4 regions of the Mesorhizobium kamtschaticum genome follow, and region 4 is predicted to be linked to each of the others. Evidence: predicted binding sites of a transcription regulator. Region 4 holds the regulator's gene; each other region holds the start of a gene.
The links. The regulator PhoB, encoded in region 4, activates phosphate uptake and scavenging genes when phosphate is short. The targets are predictions, from matches to a motif close to TGTCATNNANCTGTCAT.
Positions count from the first base shown of each region.

Region 1: a site for PhoB is predicted at 1,803-1,819, ahead of AC0V7N_RS07230 (alkaline phosphatase D family protein). Genes of this name have one in related genera too.
Region 2: a site for PhoB is predicted at 1,999-2,015, ahead of AC0V7N_RS19490 (BtaA family protein). Genes of this name have one in related genera too.
Region 3: a site for PhoB is predicted at 2,588-2,604, ahead of AC0V7N_RS13575 (acid phosphatase). Genes of this name have one in related genera too.

Region 1 covers NZ_CM149691.1:1,478,904-1,483,496, reverse strand. Annotated here, with positions in the region: gene AC0V7N_RS07235 (hypothetical protein) at 1-98, shown strand, start outside; gene AC0V7N_RS07230 (alkaline phosphatase D family protein) at 156-1,730, opposite strand; gene AC0V7N_RS07225 (MFS transporter) at 1,866-3,149, opposite strand; gene AC0V7N_RS07220 (TetR/AcrR family transcriptional regulator) at 3,223-3,840, shown strand; gene AC0V7N_RS07215 (hypothetical protein) at 3,938-4,381, shown strand; gene AC0V7N_RS07210 (hypothetical protein) at 4,409-4,593, shown strand, end outside.
Region 2 covers NZ_CM149691.1:3,943,648-3,948,240, forward strand. Annotated here, with positions in the region: gene AC0V7N_RS19485 (class I SAM-dependent methyltransferase) at 35-694, opposite strand; gene AC0V7N_RS19490 (BtaA family protein) at 691-1,989, opposite strand; partial or broken gene AC0V7N_RS19495 (hydantoinase/oxoprolinase family protein) at 2,752-4,593, opposite strand, start outside.
Region 3 covers NZ_CM149691.1:2,771,356-2,775,948, forward strand. Annotated here, with positions in the region: gene petA (ubiquinol-cytochrome c reductase iron-sulfur subunit) at 1-272, shown strand, start outside; gene AC0V7N_RS13565 (cytochrome b) at 290-1,630, shown strand; gene AC0V7N_RS13570 (cytochrome c1) at 1,658-2,515, shown strand; gene AC0V7N_RS13575 (acid phosphatase) at 2,649-3,344, shown strand; gene AC0V7N_RS13580 (IS3 family transposase) at 3,473-4,321, opposite strand; gene AC0V7N_RS13585 (transposase) at 4,270-4,593, opposite strand, start outside.
Region 4 covers NZ_CM149691.1:1,791,244-1,795,836, reverse strand. Annotated here, with positions in the region: gene xylF (D-xylose ABC transporter substrate-binding protein) at 1-412, opposite strand, end outside; gene AC0V7N_RS08825 (ROK family protein) at 683-1,927, shown strand; gene AC0V7N_RS08820 (DUF6881 domain-containing protein) at 1,943-2,287, shown strand; gene phoB (phosphate regulon transcriptional regulator PhoB) at 2,303-2,992, opposite strand; gene phoU (phosphate signaling complex protein PhoU) at 3,012-3,719, opposite strand; gene pstB (phosphate ABC transporter ATP-binding protein PstB) at 3,745-4,548, opposite strand; gene pstA (phosphate ABC transporter permease PstA) at 4,545-4,593, opposite strand, start outside.

The DNA.
Region 1 (4,593 bases), 310 kb from region 4:
CGGGACCGGTCAGCACCGCCTTCAAGCAGAGACAAGCCAGCGCCAACTGCGACAGCGCCGTGTGGCCAAACATTCCGATGGTCTGCTACCCGGACTAACGACAGGCGCGCTCCCCTTGAGCGCGCAATAGTCGCTACTCCGACCAAGATGCGCGCTTACGCGGACCGGACGGGGTCAAGCGTGACCTTGTAGAGTTCGTTGTCGTCGCGATCCATCAGCCTCACCGTCATCTGCTCGGTTGCGCCGCTGATATCGACAAGGCCGAAGAACTGCAGCCCGGCGGACGGCGGCAGGTTCTGGCCCTGCTCGGCGGTCGGCGCCTTGATGAATTTCAGCTCAGGCCCAAAAGTCATGTCGAGATCGTTGGGACCGAAGGTGCCGGCATGGATCGGGCCGGAGACGAACTCCCAGAACGGATTGAAATCCTGGAACTGCGCCTTGTCGGGGTTGTAGTAATGAGCCGCCGTGTAATGCACATCGGCGGTCAGCCACACCGTGTTGGTGATGCCGGCGTTCTTGATGTAGCGCAGCACATCGGCGAATTCGAGTTCGCGGCCCTTCGGCGCGCCATTGTCGTTGTTGCTGACAGCCTCGAAGCCGACCTTCTTCGCAGCATCGTCCCAGACGACGAGGCTGAGCGGCATGTCGGCGGCGATGATCTTCCAGGTCGCCTTGGAGTTCGCCAGTTCCCGCTTCAGCCACTTGGTCTGCTGTTCGCCGATCATGCGCGACTTCGGCGTCAGCGTTTCCTCCAGATCCGGGCCGTTCGGCCCGCGATAGGAGCGCATGTCGAGGAAGAACACGTCGAGCAGCGGCCCGTAGGGGATCTTGCGATAGACGCGGCCGGGTTCGGACGGCTCGTAGCGGATTGTCGTCATCTCGTGGAAGGCGCGCGCCGCGCGGGCCGCCAACACGTGGATGGATTTTTCCGTATAACGGTTGTCGGCGCTCAGATCCTTCGAATCCGACCAGTTGTTGAGCACTTCATGGTCGTCCCACTGATAGAAGGTCGGGCATATGGCGCTGAGGCCCAGCACGTTCTTGTCCATCATGTTGTATTTCCACTGGTCGCGGTATTCGTCCAGCGTTTCGGCGACCTTACGCTTGCCGTCGATCAACACGACGTTCTTCCATTTGCCGCCGCCGGGCAGGTCGACCTCGTCCTTCATGGCTCCATCGGCATAGATGGTGTCGCCCGAATGCAGGAAGAAATCGGGTGTGTGCTTGCCGATGGTGGCGTAGGTCTTCATGCCGGTTTCATCGATGCCCCAGCCCTGGCCGGCGGTATCGCCCGACCAGGCGAACTTGACGTCGCGTTTTGAGGCCGGCGCCGTGCGAAAGCGGCCGACGATCGGCTCGGAAACGACGTTGATGTCAGCAAGATCGGCCGCAATCATCCGGTAAAAAATATCCTGGTCGGAGGCGAGGTCGGTGAGCAGCCGCTTCATCGTGTAGTCGCTTGCCGGCGACGTATCGAGCGGCGCCAGACGCGCTGCGTTGGCGAAATTCTCTGTCGACGACACTTCTAACATGACACGCGACGGGCGGTCCGTGCGCGTCCACACCATGCCGCTGGTGGCGTCGACATCGCCAGACTGGACACCATGGGTGAAGGCAGGACGCTGGCTGGCGCGGGAGTAGTAGGGTAGCGCGAGACCCGAGGCGCCGAGCAGACCGGCAGCGCTCGCGGAGCTGACAAAGGCGCGGCGGGTCAACGAGAGCTTGTTCATGGCTGTCTCCTGGATGGCTTTGAACGCAGCCATCAAGGTCCAGCCTCAATGTTTCAGGGGCATCTCGAAACCATGAAGTTTTGATAACAGCCAACGCCTTTCCTTCTCCCCTTGCGGGAGAAGGAGGCCGGCGGTCTACGCAGGCTGCGGTTCCTGATCGAAGGCCGGCCGGCTGGTGTTGATCAGCAGTGAGATGCAAGCCGCAGCGATGGCCGTCATGCCGGCGATCAGGAAGGCCAGCTCGTAATTGCCTTGCAGCTCGCGCATGGTGCCGCCGAAGGCTGCCGCGGTTGCAGCCCCCACCTGATGGCCAGCGACGATCCAGCCGAACACGATCGGGCCGCTGCGGTCGCCGAAGGCTTCATTGGCGAGCCGCAGCGTCGGCGGCACGGTGGCGATCCAGTCGAGGCCGTAGAGCACTGCGAAGATGATGAGGCTGGTCGCCGAGAAGCCGGAATAGGGCAAGTAGATCAGCGACAGGCCGCGGATGGCATAGTAGACGCCGAGCAGCTTGCGCGGGTCGAAACGGTCGGTGAGCCAGCCCGACAGCGTCGTGCCGATCAGGTCGAAAATGCCCATCATCGACAGCAGGCCGGCAGCCTGCACCTCGCCGATGCCCATGTCGCCGCAGAAGGCTATCAGATGCGTGCCGACCAGGCCGTTGGTGGTGAAGCCGCAAACGAAGAAGGTGGCGAACAGGTACCAGAACACCCTTGTGCCGGCGGCGCGGCGCAGCGTGTTGAGCGTATGCGCCAGGAAATTGCCTTGCGATGCCGGCGATGTCGGCGGCACGTCATCGGCCTCGGCGCCATAGCGCACCATGCCGATCGAGGCCGGCCGCTCCGGCACCAGCAGCCAGACGAACGGTATCATGGCCGCCGTGGCGATCGCGACCGCAATGGCAACCGGCTGCCAGCCGCCCGATTGCGCCAAAGCGGCGATCAGCGGCAGGAACACCAGCATGCCCGACGCGCTGGAGGCCGACATCAGCCCCATGACGAGACCGCGATTGGTCTTGAACCAGCGATTGACGATGGTGGCGCCAAGCACGCTGGCGACGGCGCCGGAGCCGATGCCGGAGAAGACGCCCCAGGTGATGAAGAGATGCCAGGGCTTGGTCATCAGCAGGCTGAGCGCCGTCGAGCCCGACATGATCACCAGCGAGGCAAGCAGCGTGCGGCGCAACCCGATCCTTTCCATCAGCGCGGCGGCGAACGGACCGGTCAGACCATAGAGCAGGATGCCGACGCCGGCGGCCAGCGAGATGACGTCGCGCCGCCAGCCGAAGCTGTTCTCGAGCGGCAGCATCATGACCGAGGGGGCGGAACGAAGCCCGGCCGCGACCAGCAGGCAGAGGAAGATGACGCCGACCACGACGAAAGCGTAGCGCTGGCCAAAGGGACGAGATTGAGCTATCATGTTACTGACCGGTACGTTGCAGGGTGGGAGCATGTATACGTACCGATCGGTAACACGTCAATCGAGTCACATGATGCCAACGGACAAAAATATTGAACTGACCATCAGCGAAGGTCATGCATCGGCGCCACCCAAGGCCGCCAAGAAGATCCTCGACGTCGCCTATGACCTGTTTTATCGACGGGGCATCAGGGCGATCGGCGTCGACGAGATCGTCAAGCGCGCCGGCGTCACCAAGCCCAGCCTCTATCGCAGCTTTCCCTCCAAGGACGAATTGGCCGCTTCCTATCTCCGGCAATACGATCTTGAATATTGGGAGCGTTTCGACGAGGCAGTGAACGCCCATCCCGGTGACCCGCGCGCGCAGATCGAGGCTTTCCTGACCCGCATCGGCAAGCGCACGCAAGTGACGGACTATCGCGGCTGCGGCATGACCAATGCGGCGGTCGAGTATCCCGAACACAGCCATCCGGCCCGCGTCGTCAGCGAGGCCAACAAGCAGGAACTGCGCCGCCGGCTGCGCGCCATGGCCGCCGCGATGGGGGCAGAAGATGCCAATACGCTGGGCGATGGCCTGCTGCTCCTCATCGAAGGCGCCTATATCAGCGGCCAGTTGTTCGGCCTCGGCGGACCGGCGCAGTCGGTCGCCCGCAACGCCGACCTGCTGATCGAAGCGAGCTTGAAGAAATAGGCCTCTTGCACCCCATTCCAACCGGTCGCAATATTACCGTCATGCTCGTGACCTGTTGAGAATTGGCGATAGCGACTTGAACCTTGCTCGGAAATTTTTGGACGATATCGAAAAGATGTTCCTGATCCACTATTGGAGAAAGGACCTGATCCGCTACGTGAGACAAGGCGGCCGGGGCGGCCTAGAGTCGATAGTCGAGCAGGAAAAGAGGGACATTGCGACGGTCCTCGACCTGAACGAGTACACCGTCAAGGAAGCCGTCCTACGCAGGTTGCTTTTCTTGATTCTCATCTCGTCCGTTATCGTGCATTTCATCGGCAAGGAGCCAAGATTTAGCCAAACGGCAGACATCCTGACCATATCGATATCGGCATTCGCTTTGGTGTTTTTATACTTGGATGCTTTTGTCCCCGTAGTCCTGCTTGCCGTCAGCGCGTCGCTACTCGCCATCTGCTGGATGGACTACCAAACGTTCGTTGCCTCCACATGGTTCTCTGCGTTGTGTGCCCTGTACTTTTTTGCAAGGCTCAGATCCAGATAGCTACTTGGTCAAAAGGGATTGTCAGCTATGCGTGCTCTCTTGATCCCGCTTGCCGTTGCCGGCCTTTGCCAGGCAGCTCACGCCGGCGACATTTCCAGCGCCTACACCGACCTCGACTCGAAGAAGGACTGCGTGACCTACGCGCAGGCCGGAGAGGGCGACGGCGACTGGGCCGATCTCGCCTGCTCCGGCTATCGCGGCTATCCCGTGCT
Region 2 (4,593 bases), 2.2 Mb from region 4:
GAGGTTGGGAGTAGCAGCTCTGCAGATTGCAAACTCAGATCTTGATCACCGCCAGCCAGGCATAGCCGCGATAAAGCGTGCGGAAACGGAAGGTTGCGCCGGTTCGCCGAGATTCCGATTCCAGAACTTCGCGCAGGGATTCACGCGGCGTGACATGGAATTTTCTGAGCCAACCGCGCAGCAGAGCGCGGAACCAGCCGGGCAGGCCTTCCTGCTGGCCGAAATCGACGACATGCAGCGAGCCGCTGGGGGAAAGTGCCGCCAGTGCTGCCGACACCGTCTTTTCCCAACCGGGGATCATCGACAGCGAATAGGAGACGAAGACGCGGTCGAAGCGCTCGACGCCGTAAAGCGAGCCCCCATCGAAATCGGTGGCGTCGCCCCTTGCCAGCGTGACGCGGCTGGACAGGCCTTCGCGGTCGATCGCCTTGCCGGCCGTCTCCAGCATTTCGGCCGAAATATCGAGGCCGAAGAAGCGGGCATCGGGATAGCGGCGGGCGGCGAGGATGATGTTGCGGCCGGTGCCGCAGCCGAGTTCCAGCACGGTGCCGCCGGCCGGCACCTCCAGCCCCGCGATCAGCCGGTCGCGGCCGAGCAGATAGTATTTGCGGGTCAGGTCGTAGATGTGGCGCTGCCAGCGGTAGACGCCGTCCATCAGTTCGGCATGGCTGGCCGGCAGCTCCGTCGTGCTCATGCCGCGCGCTTCACATAGAGGTGGAAGCCGCCATAGATGGCCGAGCGGTCGCGGGCCGAGAATTCGCGCGACGCCTCGTCCTGGTAGTCCCACTGGTCGAGCAGCGAGGTCGAGACACGGCCCGGCAGCAGGCTCGGCTCGGCGGCGGTGCGGAAGATGACGCGGGCGCCGGCCGAGGCGGTGCGGCTGATTTCCGACCACAGCGCATTGAGCTGCTCATCAGTCATCCAATCCTGGGCATCGAGCAGGATGAAGCGGTCGACGGTGCCCGCATCCTTGCCGGCCAGGAACTCGATCAGATTGGCATGGTGGATGGCGACGCGGTCTATATTGCCACGGATGGTGTCGTAGTTCTGCTTTTCCAGATAGGCGGGCAGGGCGGCTTCGCCGGGATTTGGATAGCGGCGGGCGAACGCCTGCCAGGCGAAGTAGTTATTCTGCAAGGGAAAATCGCAGGCGAGCTTTTCCAGTCGGGCCTTCAGCACGCTGGCCATGGTGCCGTCGCCGGAGGTGATCAGCGAATCATACTGCGCCGGCGGAATGCCGAGGCCGAAGAGCGAAGCCTTGCGCGACGTCGCCCATTTCAGCAGCGGTTTGTCGAAGACCGGCGCCAGTTCCTCGTTGAAGAAGCGGCGCTGTTCGCCGATGTTCCTGGCTTCCATCATGCGCGCCGGGTTGACGCCGAAGAACTTCGCCGTGCGGTGACCCATGGCGATGAACAGGCCGAGCAGGCCGGTCTGGTAGAAATTGCGGTCGAAGACACCGATGCGCCGGCGGCCGCGCCAGTTGCGGTGCTCCCAGTAATGGCGGCTGACCGGATCGAGATGCGGCGCGATGAAACGGTCGTAGGCTTCCGAATTGTGGCTGGTGTCGGCGGCGCCGAAGAAGCGGAACAGGTCGCCCTGCGAGGGCAGGCGGCGCACCGCCTCCAGCTTCATGCGGTTCAGCGCGATGTGGGCGGCGTTGAGGTCGACGGCGTCGACCCGTGCCGGCGAGCGGGTGAGGTAAGCCAGGATGTTGCAGCCGCCCGAGGCGATGGTGACGACGCGGTGGCCTTGGCCGAGCTGCATCGCCTCCATGTCGACATCGGGGTCCTCCCAGATTTGCGGATAGACGAGGCCGGAAAACAGAAAGGCGAACAGCCGCTCCGAGATGCCGGCTTTCGAAAGCGCGCGGTTCTGGTAGACGGCTTTTCCAACTTCCTTGCCGCGGCGAAAAACCAGATCTGCGGAAACGTCCGTCATGACAAAGTGATTCCCCATTTGCTTTGTCGCAAGCGGGTAGCGCAGGGTCATGACAGGCCGGTGACAGCCTGTTGACGCCGGCTCAAGCCTTTGCTGTAGCGCGCAAAATTAGGTGGCACCGCCGCGCAACTTCATTTGACAGCGGACTTGGCTGGAAAATCGAGGGCGAGTTGATCCGTGTTTTATGAAGCCAAGATCAACCCGTAGGCTCAGACGAGCTTCCCCAATGTCGGTGCAGGTGTCGCGGCTTTCATGATTTTGTCAGCGGCTGAAACCCAGATAGCTAAATGTATTTGTACAGAGAGTGAGCATCAACCAAAGAGGGCTTGTGCAGAATATGCACCACAACACGATCACCGTTCGAAACACTTGATCATGAGGGAATGTGAAGGGATCGATCTTGGGGTGACCTAAGAGATTTGAGAAGGGCGGCACATATGTGCCTGTAGCGGTAGCATGCAGTGTCTTAGAAAAATGTCTCCAACGTAGAAAAACGAAGCAAGCCCAAAATACAGGAAACAGTGTCAGTGCGAATATCACCTTTAGCGGTATGGGTTGCCCGCCGACGTAGTGAATGATCCACCCAGGGCAACTGCTCCGCGCTGGGTCGACCAGCGAAAATATGAACGCCTCTACAACAACTCCCAAAAAACAGACTATAGCTCCCCACTTGGCGACCCTTCGACAGAAATCGGGATCATAGTTCGGAAGGCGCGCATACTCGTCCATATGGGTGCTAACTCCTCATCAGTCCGCGCGCCGTTTCCAACCTGCCCTGCCTAAGCGGCCAATATTATTTTATCTTGCCCGTCACACTTTGCCAAACCCGCCCGGCGTCGGCGTCGTCAGAATGACGGCCTCGCCGGCATCGAGCACAGTCTGGTCGCAGGCCTTCAGCATGTCGATCGAGCCATCCTTGCGACGAACTTTGGTCGAGCCGACCTCGCCGTCGCCACCTCCGTCCAGACCCTGCGGTGGGCGGTTGCGGTGCGAGGACAGGATCGCGCATTCCATCTTTTCGAGGAAGCGGATGGTGCGTTTGGTGCCGTCGCCGGCGCTCCATTTGCCCTTGCCGCCGGATCCCTCGCGGATATGGAAATCCTCGAGCACCACGGGAAAGCGCAGTTCCAGCACTTCCGGATCCGTGAGGCGCGAATTGGTCATGTGGGTGTGCACCCCCGAAGTGCCGGCAAAGCCGCGGCCGGAATTCATCCGGCCGGCCGGCGAGCCGGAGCAGATGGTTTCGTAGTACTGGTACTGCTTATTGCCGAAGGTGAGGTTGTTCATCGTGCCCTGCGCATTGGCCATGGCGCCCATGGCGCCGAACAGCGCGTTGGTGACATGCTGCGAGGTCTCGACATTGCCGGCGACGACGGCGGCGGGATAGGCGGGCTTCAGCATGCAGCCGTCGGGAATGATAATGTTGATGGGCCTGAGGCATCCGGCATTCATCGGGATCATGTCCTCGACCATGACGCGGAAGGCATAGAGCACAGCGGCACGGGCAACGGGCTCCGGCGCATTGAAATTGTTCTTCATCACTGGTGACGTGCCGGTGAAGTCGACCGTTGCCTCGCGATTTTGCCGGTCGACTGTGATCTTGACCTTGATGACCTGGCCGGTATCGGTCGGGTATTCGTAATGCGAGCTATCCGGCAGCCGTTCCAGAACGCGGCGCACGCTCTCGGCGGCGTTGTCCTGGACATGGCCCATATAGGCCTCGACCACATCGAGGCCGAAATGCGCGACCATCTTGCGCAGCTCGGCGACGCCTTTCTCGTTGGCGGCGATCTGCGCCTTGAGGTCTGCGATGTTCTGGTGCGGGTTTCGTGCCGGATAACGGTGATCGGTGAGCAGCGTATGCAGCTCTTTTTCGCGGAATTTTCCGCGGTCGACGATGCGGAAATTGTCGAACAGCACGCCTTCCTCGTCGACCGTGGTGGCGAGCGGCGTCATCGAGCCGGGGGCAGTGCCGCCGATATCGGCGTGATGGCCGCGCGAGGCAACGTAGAACAGAATTTCCTCCCCCCTTGAGGGGGAGGTGGTGGCGAAGCCGCCGGAGGGGGTCGGATCGACCGGGCTCGGCGCTCTTGCGGTGCCTTCTCGAGAGGACCCCACCCGGCCGCTGCGCGGCCACCCTCCCCTCGAGGGGGAGGGAAAACACCGGCGTCACCACGGTGATATCAGGCAGATGCGTGCCGCCATTATAGGGGGCGTTCAAGGCAAAGACGTCGCCGGGATGGATGTCGCCGGAGTTCAGCCGGATGATGGTTTCGACTGAGCGGTCCATGGAGCCCAGATGCACCGGCATGTGCGGCGCGTTGGCGACCAGGGCGCCTGTGTGGTCGAAGACGGCGCAGGAAAAATCCAGCCTTTCCTTGATGTTGACGGAGTAGGCGGTGTTCTGCAGCGTCACGCCCATCTGTTCGGCGATCGACATGAACAGATTGTTGAAGACCTCGAGCATGACCGGATCGGCTGATGTGCCGAGGGCAGCAGCACGCGCCTTCCTTGCCGTGCGGCGGATCACGACGTGGTTGAGGTTGGTGATTTCGGCTTGCCAGCCCGGTTCGACGACGATGGTCTGGTTGGGCTCGATGATCAGGGCAGGGCCGGCGACCAGGTTGGATGGGCGCAGGTTTTCGCGACGATGGA
Region 3 (4,593 bases), 980 kb from region 4:
TCGCCCGCAACGCCAATCTGCCGGCCGACGCACCGGCGACCGACGCCAACCGCACCACGCCCGGCAAGGAAGCCTGGATGGTGATGGTTCAGGTCTGCACGCATCTGGGCTGCATTCCGCTCGGCCAGGAAGGCGATTTCGGCGGCTGGTTCTGCCCGTGCCATGGTTCGCAATACGACACCGCCGGCCGCATCCGCAAAGGCCCGGCGCCCGAGAACATGGCTGTGCCGGTATTCAAATTCATTTCCGATACCAAGATCCTTATCGGTTGAGGCAGGGGGACATTTCGATGAGCGAGGGACACTCGACCTACACGCCCAAAACCGGTATCGAACGCTGGTTCGACGCCCGCATGCCGCTGCCCAGGCTGGTCTATGACAGCTTCGTCGCCTATCCGGTGCCGCGCAACCTCAACTACATGTGGACCTTCGGCGGTATCCTGTCGATCATGCTGGTGGCGCAGATCCTGACCGGCATCGTGCTGGCCATGCACTACACGTCCGACACCAATCTCGCCTTCGGCTCGGTCGAGAAGATCATGCGCGACGTGAATTCCGGCTGGCTGTTGCGCTACATGCATGCCAACGGCGCCTCGTTCTTCTTCATCGCCGTCTACATGCACATCTTCCGCGGCCTCTATTACGGTTCCTACAAGGCGCCGCGCGAGTTGCTCTGGATCCTCGGCTGCATCATCTACCTCTTGATGATGGCGACCGGCTTCATGGGCTACGTGCTGCCATGGGGGCAGATGAGCTTCTGGGGCGCCACCGTCATCACCGGCTTCTTCAGTGCCATTCCGCTGGTCGGCAACTGGATTCAGCAGCTGCTGCTCGGCGGCTTCTCCGTCGACGACCCGACGCTGAACCGCTTCTTTGCGCTCCACTACCTCCTGCCGTTCATGATCGCCGGCGTCGTCGTGCTGCACGTCTGGGCGCTGCATGTCGTTGGCCAGTCGAACCCGACCGGCATCGAGGTCAAGTCGAAGACCGACACCGTCGCCTTCACCCCTTACGCGACCATCAAGGACGCGTTCGGCATGATCGTGTTCCTGTTCATCTTCGCCTATTTCATCTTCTTCCTGCCGAACTATCTCGGCCATCCCGACAATTACATCGTCGCCAATCCGTTGAAGACGCCGGCCCACATCGTGCCGGAATGGTACTTCCTGCCGTTCTACGCGATCCTGCGCGCCATCACCTTCAATGTCGGGCCGATCAACTCCAAGCTCGGCGGCGTGCTATGCATGTTCGGTGCCATTGTCATGCTGTTCCTGGTGCCGTGGCTCGACACCTCCAAGGTTCGCTCGGCGGTCTACCGTCCCTGGTACAAGTTGTTCTTCTGGCTGTTCGTGGCCGATGCCATCCTGCTTGGCTGGCTGGGTTCGCAGCCGGCGGAAGGCGGCGGTCTGTTGACCCTCCTGATAGGTGAGTTCACGGGCAACTACGTTGGCTACGCTCAAGCGGCGACACTGTTCTACTTCGGCTTCTTCCTAGTCGCGCTGCCGGTGCTTGGCCTGATCGAGACGCCGCGGCGTGTGCCGAACTCGATAACCGAGGCGGTGCTTGAAAAGAACAAGGGTGGCAGCGGGCATCCGGCGGGCGCCACGGCCGCGCCAGAGACCAAGGGCTGAGCGGTAGAGAATCTAAGGGGATTTGGCATGAAGAAGATTCTCACCTCGCTGGCGCTGATCGGCCTTGTGGCCGCCGGCACTGCGGCCTTCGCGGCCGAAGAGGCGCACAACGCGGCGGCGCCGACGCATTTCCCGATCAATGAGCCGAAGGAAATGAGCTGGAGCTTCACCGGCCCGATCGGCACCTACGACAAGGGCCAGTTGCAGCGCGGCCTGAAGGTCTACAAGGAAGTCTGCTCGGCCTGCCATTCGATGAATTTGGTGGCCTTCCGCACCCTGTCGGACCTTGGCTATTCGGATGCGCAGATCAAGTCGCTGGCGGCGACCTACACGATCCATGACGGCCCCAATGATGCCGGCGACATGTTCGACCGTCCCGGCAAGCCGTCGGACTATTTCCCGGCGCCGTTCCCGAACACGGAAGCGGCCGCGGCCGCCAATGGCGGTGCGGCACCTCCCGACATGTCGCTGCTGGCCAAGGCGCGCGGCGTCGAGCGCGGCTTTCCACAATTCGTCTTCGACATTTTCACCCAGTATGACGCGGGTGGCCCCGACTACATCCACTCGCTGCTGACCGGCTACGACCAGACGCCGCCTGCCGGCATGGTCATCCCGGAAGGCACGCACTACAACCCGTACTTCATGTCCGGCGTGTCGCTGAAAATGCCCAAGCCGCTATCCGACGGCCAGGTGACCTATGATGACGGTGCACCGCAGACAGTCGACCAGTATTCCCGCGACGTGGCAACCTTCCTGATGTGGGCGGCAGAGCCGCACATGGAAGCCCGCAAGCATACCGGCATCAACGTGCTGTTTTTCCTGCTGGTGTTCGGTGCGCTGGTCTACCTCGTCAAGCGCAAGGTGTGGGAAGGCGTGGCGCATTAAGCAGCGCCAAGGCAGCATACGAATACGAAAGGGCGCCTCGAGGCGCCCTTTCGTATTTCCGGGGGGCGGTGATGTCACATGACCGTCATCGCATATGGCGATCCTGCATCATTCTCAACGAAGGATCGCACCCATGAAGAAATACGCATCGCTGGCGGCAGGTCTGTTGCTGCTGGTCATCGGCTCGGCCGCCCGGGCCGAAGACGCAAAACCCTTCGTCACCAACAAAGACATCGACCTGACGATGATCCTGCCGCCGCCGCCGGCCAACGATTCGGCGCAGACCAAGGCCGAACTCGGCGAGGTGCTGACGCTGCAGGTGACGCGCACGCCCGAGATGGTAGCCAGCGCCGTTGCCGACGCCGAGGAGAATGTCTGGCGCTTCGCCAATGTGATGGGGCCGAATTTCAACAAGGAGAAGCTGCCGAAGTTCAGCGCTTTCTTCGACCGCGTGGTCGAGACCGAAGGCGCCGTCGTCGATCCGGCCAAGGATGTCTGGAAGCGTCCGCGTCCGCACCAGCTCAGCGATCTCGTCAAGCCGGCGGTCAAGCTGTCGAGCTCCGGCTCCTGGCCGTCCGGCCACGCCACCGTCGGCACCATGATGGGCATCATCCTCGCCGACATGGTTCCCGAGAAGCGCGCCGAGATCATGGCGCGCGCGGCCGAATACGCCCACAACCGTGAGGTTGGCGGCATCCACTATGCGTCCGATGTCGAGATGGGCAAGATTTCCGGCAGCGTCATCGCCGCGGTCCTGCTCAACCGCGACGACTTCAAGGCCGAGTATGAAGTGGCCAAGGCCGAGCTTCGTTCCGATCTCGGAATGTAAGTCCTAGAGCGGTTCACCGTTTCATGGAAACGGTGAACCGCTCTAACTCTTTGTTTTGACGCAATTCCTAGGGAAAGCGCTACGCGCTTTGCCCGGGAAATGGAGTGCGCCCCTCGGAGCGGACAGGATCAGGCGGCAGTTTTGACCATCTTCCGGGCGTGTTGGTCTTCGAACTGTTGCGGGCTGAGATAGCCGAGCGCTGAGTGCAATCGGCGAGTGTTGTAAACCTCATCAATGAAGCGGGGAAGGTCCTCAGCGACGTCGGTGAAGGTTTCATAGGCCATCGGATAGATGGCTTCGACCTTCATCGTCTTCATGAAGCTTTCCGCTTTGGCATTATCGTAGGGATTGCCGCGCCGACCCATCGATCCAATAAGATCGTGCTCGGCGAGAAGATTGCGATAGAGGAGCGCGGCATATTGCGCGCCTCGATCCGAGTGATGGACGCAGCCCGGCGGCGGCTTTCGCCGTTCGATTGCCGCCTTCAATGCTGCAACGGTCAAGCGCGCGTCGATCGACCGGCCGATGGCGTAACCAACGACCTTGCGGGACCAGGCATCCAAGATGACCGCGACGTAGACGAAGCCTGCCGCAATCGCCACGTAGGTTATGTCGCTTACCCAAAGCCGGTTCGGGCCATGGAGTGTCACGTCCTTCGCCAGGTTCGGGAAGATCGGCAATTCATGATTGCTGTCCGTGGTGGAGATGAAGCGTCGCCTGATCCTGGGTTGCAGATCATGCTCGCGCATCAATCGTCTGACCTTCTTGTGGTTCACGACAATGCCGCTCTGCCGCAGCGCCGCCTGCATGCGGCGATAGCCGTAGGCTTCGAAGCTGTCGGAGATCTCACCCATCGTCTCGACGAGCGCTGTGTCATCCACGGCGGTTTCGGGCTGATCGTAGTAGGTTGATCGCGCGATCCCCATCAGCCGGCATCCTTCAGCGATGGAGACACCGCGGGGCCGGTGATCACGGATGTAGGCCCGCTTCTGGGACGTGGTGCGCTTTTCAGAGCCCCCTTTAGAAACTCGATTTCCAAGGCTTGCCGGCCTACCAGCCGCTCCAGCGCGGCGATCCGAGCCTCATAGGTCTGCATCGTCTCGGCCGCCGCTACATCCTCGTCGAAGGCGCCGGCCTCGTATTTCTGGACCCAGATACGGATCAGGTTACGCGCTAGTTCGTGCCGCCTGGCCAGACCATGAAGCGTCTCACCGGAGAGGAACTCTTGCACTACCTGACGTTTGAACTC
Region 4 (4,593 bases):
CCGCCTGCAAGCGGCCGACTTCCTTGTTGTCGAAGGTCAGATAGAAGACGTCCTTGTTCTCGATCAAGCGGTCATAGCCGACGACCGGAATGCCTTCGTCCAGCGCCTTCTGCACGGCCGGGCCGATGGCCGAGGCATCCTGCGCCAGGATGATCAGCGAATTGGCGCCCTGCGAGATCAGGCTTTCGACATCGGTAAGCTGCTTGCCGGGATTGGACTGCGCATCGGCGGAGATGTACTTGTCGCCGGCGGCCTCGATCGCCTTCTTCATGGCGGCTTCGTCGGTCTTCCAGCGCTCTTCCTGGAAGTTGGACCACGAGACGCCGATGACCTTGTCCTTCGCCTGCGCGACCGACACAAGCGTCAGCGACATGGCGACACCCGCCAGGATGGCGGCTGTGAATCTCTTCATGATATTCCTCCCTGCGCCGAGTATGGCGCGACCAAACTGGCCCGAAGGCCGGCACAGAGGCTCTATTTTTTCGAGCCTCGAAAAAACACTGATCCAACACCGGAACGCTGTCAACAACGATTCTGATGGATTTTGATGCCCTTGTGAATTTTTTTCGAGCCTCGGAATAAATAAATGACAGGACGGGCCGCTTCTGCCAGTATTTGACCGTGTCGTCGGCAGCGTTCGAGGGGCCGGAGGAACCGCGGCGACCAGGAGGATGTGGGAAAGATGTCGGTCGGAATCCGCCACGACGATCTGCGCCGGCGCAACCGCGCCATGGTGATTACGGCCGTGCGCCGGGCCGGTCGGCCCTCGCGCACCGAGATCGCAGCGACCACCGGCCTCAGCCATTCGACCATATCGGCGATCTCTTCCGACCTGATCGGCGAAGGCATACTGGCCGAGAGCAAGCCGAGCGAGGCCGGCGCACTGAAACGCGGCAGGCCGCAGGTCGGCCTCGGCCTCAATCCGGAGGCCGCGGCTGTCATGACCGTGGTGCTGTCGCTGAATTTCCTCTCCGTCGCCGTCATCGACTATGCCGGCCAGGTGGTATCAGAGGAACAGCGCCGGCTGGACACGCTGACCATGTCGCGCGAAGCGCTGATCGGCGAATGCGTCGCCATCGTACGGCGGCGCCTCGACGATCCCGATATCGACGTGCGCAGCGTCGCTCGCATCGCGCTGGCGATCCAGGGCATCACCGACACCGAGGCCCGGGCGATGCTCTGGTCGCCGATCACGCCGCAGACCGACATCGCCTTCGCCGACATACTCGAAGCCGAGTTCCGCATCCCCGCCACCATGGAGAACGACTGCAACATGATGGCGGTGGCGCTGCGCTGGCGCGATCCCGAGCGCTACCGCGACGACTTCATCGCCATCCTTCTGTCGCACGGCATCGGCATGGGCCTGGTGCTGAAGGGCGAGCTGTTCACCGGCACTCATTCCTCGGGCGGCGAGTTCGGCCACATGATCCACCGGCCAGGCGGCGCGCTCTGCCGCTGCGGGCGCCGCGGCTGCGTCGAGGCCTATGCCGGCAACTATGCCATCTGGCGCAACGCCAGGCAGCTCAGTGAGGACACCGAGCCGGTCGCCGACGTCAGCGACACGCAGATGCGGGCACTCGCCGCCACCGCAAGGGAAAGAGACGGACCTGAGCGCGAAGCCTACCGCAAGGCCGGCGAGGCACTGGGCTATGGCCTCGGCAGCCTGTTCGCGCTGATCGATCCCGCACCCGTCGCCATGGTCGGCGTCAGTGCCGCCGCCTTCGACCTGATCGAGCCGGCATTGCGCGAGGCCATCGCCCAGACCGCCGGCGGCCAGCACTCGAAATCGATTTCCTTCGACACCGAACCGAACGAACTGCCGCTGATCCGCGAGGGCTGCGCCATGCGTGCGCTGACCTTCGTCGACCAGGAGATTTTCGCACCGGGCGTGCAGGCACGAGCTGGCGCCGGAAAGAGCGTGGCCTGAGCACGACCGATGTCCATGATGAAGAGCTACAAGAACCGACTTGGCGTGACATATTACCTGCCGGACTTCGGCCCTCCCGTTCACTGGCTCATGAATGTCTCGTCCGGAGACCCGGATCTGCCAGTCGTGTACTATTTCGAATGCGATGCTGAGAACCTTGGTTGTCGGGCAATCCACGTATACGCCGATGGTCGCGTGCTCCTCGCATATCCCGGAGGCCTCAACGGCGATCACCTGCCCGAAGGGGAACTGCCGACAGTAGAAGAGGTCGAGCAAGGTGACTGGCAAGTCCGCGAGATCACCAAAGCTGAATTCGACGCGCTTTGGGCTGCGCTGTCTCGCCTGGAAGGCACCGAGTGAACCCCAGACCGCCGTCTAATCTTCCCGAATAGCGTAGCCCGCACCGCGGATGGTGCGGATGACGTCCGGCATGCGGCCATTGTTGACCGCCTTGCGCAGCCGGCCGACATGCACGTCCACCGTGCGCTCGTCGATGTAGATCGTCTCGCCCCAGACATTGTCGAGCAGCTGGCTGCGCGAGAACACGCGGCCGGGATGGCGCATCATGAATTCGAGCAGACGGAATTCGGTCGGCCCGAGCCGGATCTCGCTCTTCTTGCGATAGACCCGGTGCGATTCACGGTCGAGCACGATGTCGCCGACCTTGAGCACACTGGACAGAACTTCCGGCTTGGCGCGGCGCAGCAGCGCCTTGACGCGAGCCATGAATTCCGGCGTCGAGAACGGCTTGACCAGATAGTCGTCGGCGCCGGTGGAGAGCCCACGTACGCGGTCGCTTTCTTCACCCCGCGCGGTCAGCATGATGATCGGCAGCCGCTCGGTCTCGGGCCGCATCCGCAGGCGCCGACAGAGTTCGATGCCGGACACCGCCGGCACCATCCAGTCGAGCACCAGAAGGTCGGGCACGTTCTCCTGCAGGCGGATTTCAGCCTCGTCGCCGCGCGGCACCACCTCCACCTGGTAGCCTTCGGATTCAAGATTGTAACGGAGCAGCACCCCCAGCGGCTCCTCATCCTCCACCACCATAATGCGTGGCGCGATCATCGATTGGTCACCTCTTGCGTCAGGCCGCGGGCGCCGACATCGCCGTCTCGTCCTGCTTGGGACGATTAGCGGGCAACTGCGTGCCGGTCAGGACATAGTAGGCGTTTTCGGCAATGTTGGTCACGTGGTCGCCGATGCGTTCGAGATTCTTGGCGCAGAACAGCAGATGCGTGCAAGCCGTGATGTTGCGCGGATCCTCCATCATGTAGGTCAGCAGTTCGCGGAAGACGGAGGTGTATTTGACGTCGATGCGTTCGTCGTCGGCGCGCAGCTTCGCCAGTGCCGCGGCATCGCGCGCCGCATACTCTTCGATCACGCCCTGCACCTGGATCAGCACCAGCTGTGCCATAGCGTCGATGGAATGCGACAGGTCGCGCGGCGTGGCGCTGAGACCGACGGTGCCGACGCGCTTGGCGATGTTCTTGGCAAGGTCGCCAATGCGCTCGAGATCGCCAGCCATGCGGATCGAGCCGACGACATGACGCAGATCGTCGGCCATTGGCTGGCGCTTGGCGATCAGCGTGATGGCGCGGTCGTCGAGTTCGCGCTGGCGCGCGTCCATGATGGCATCGTCGGAGACCACGCGCTGTGCCAGCGCATTGTCGGAATTCAGCAGCGCCTTGGTGGCGCCACCGACCATCGAGCCGGCTAGATCGCCCATGTCGCTGATCAGCCTGCTGATCTGTCCGAGATCCTCGTCGAAGGCTGCGACTGTGTGTTCGGCCATGATCCTGGTCCTCGTATGCGTGAGATCAGCCGAAGCGGCCGGTGATGTAGTCTTGCGTGCGCTTCTCGCGAGGCGACGTGAAGATCTTCTCGGTTTTGTCGAACTCGACCAGTTCGCCCAGATACATGAAAGCAGTCTGCTTCGAGACGCGCGCCGCCTGCTGCATGTTGTGGGTGACGATGACGATCGTGTAGTCGGCCTGCAGCTCGTCGATCAGCTCCTCGATCTTGGCGGTCGACAGCGGGTCGAGCGCCGAGGCCGGCTCGTCGAGCAGGATGACTTCCGGCTTCACGGCCACGGTACGGGCGATGCACAGCCGCTGCTGCTGCCCGCCTGACAGGCTGAGGCCGCTGGCATTGAGCTTGTCCTTGACCTCGTTCCACAGGGCTGCGCGCTTCAGCGCCTGCTCAACGCGGCCGTCCATCTCGGCCTTGCTGATCTTCTCATAGAGCCTGACGCCGAAGGCGATGTTCTCATAGATCGACATCGGGAACGGCGTCGGCTTCTGGAACACCATTCCGATCTTGGTGCGCAGCAGGTTGAGGTCTTGCGAACGGTCGAGAACGTTCTGACCGTCGAGCAGCACCTGGCCCTCGGCGGTCTGCTTGGGATAGAGTTCATAGATGCGGTTGAAGACGCGCAGCAGCGTCGACTTTCCGCAACCCGACGGTCCGATGAAGGCGGTGACACTGCGCTCGGGCAGCGATAGCGTGATATCCTTCAGCGCCTTCGACTGGCCGTAGTAGAAGTTGAGGTTCTTGACCTCGATCTTTACCTTGGCGGCTGCCTCGGCGGCGATCGTCATGTCTGGAGACAACATCTGGCTCATTTGTCCTCTCTGCGTCCGGTCAGGCTGCGCGCAACGATGCTGAGC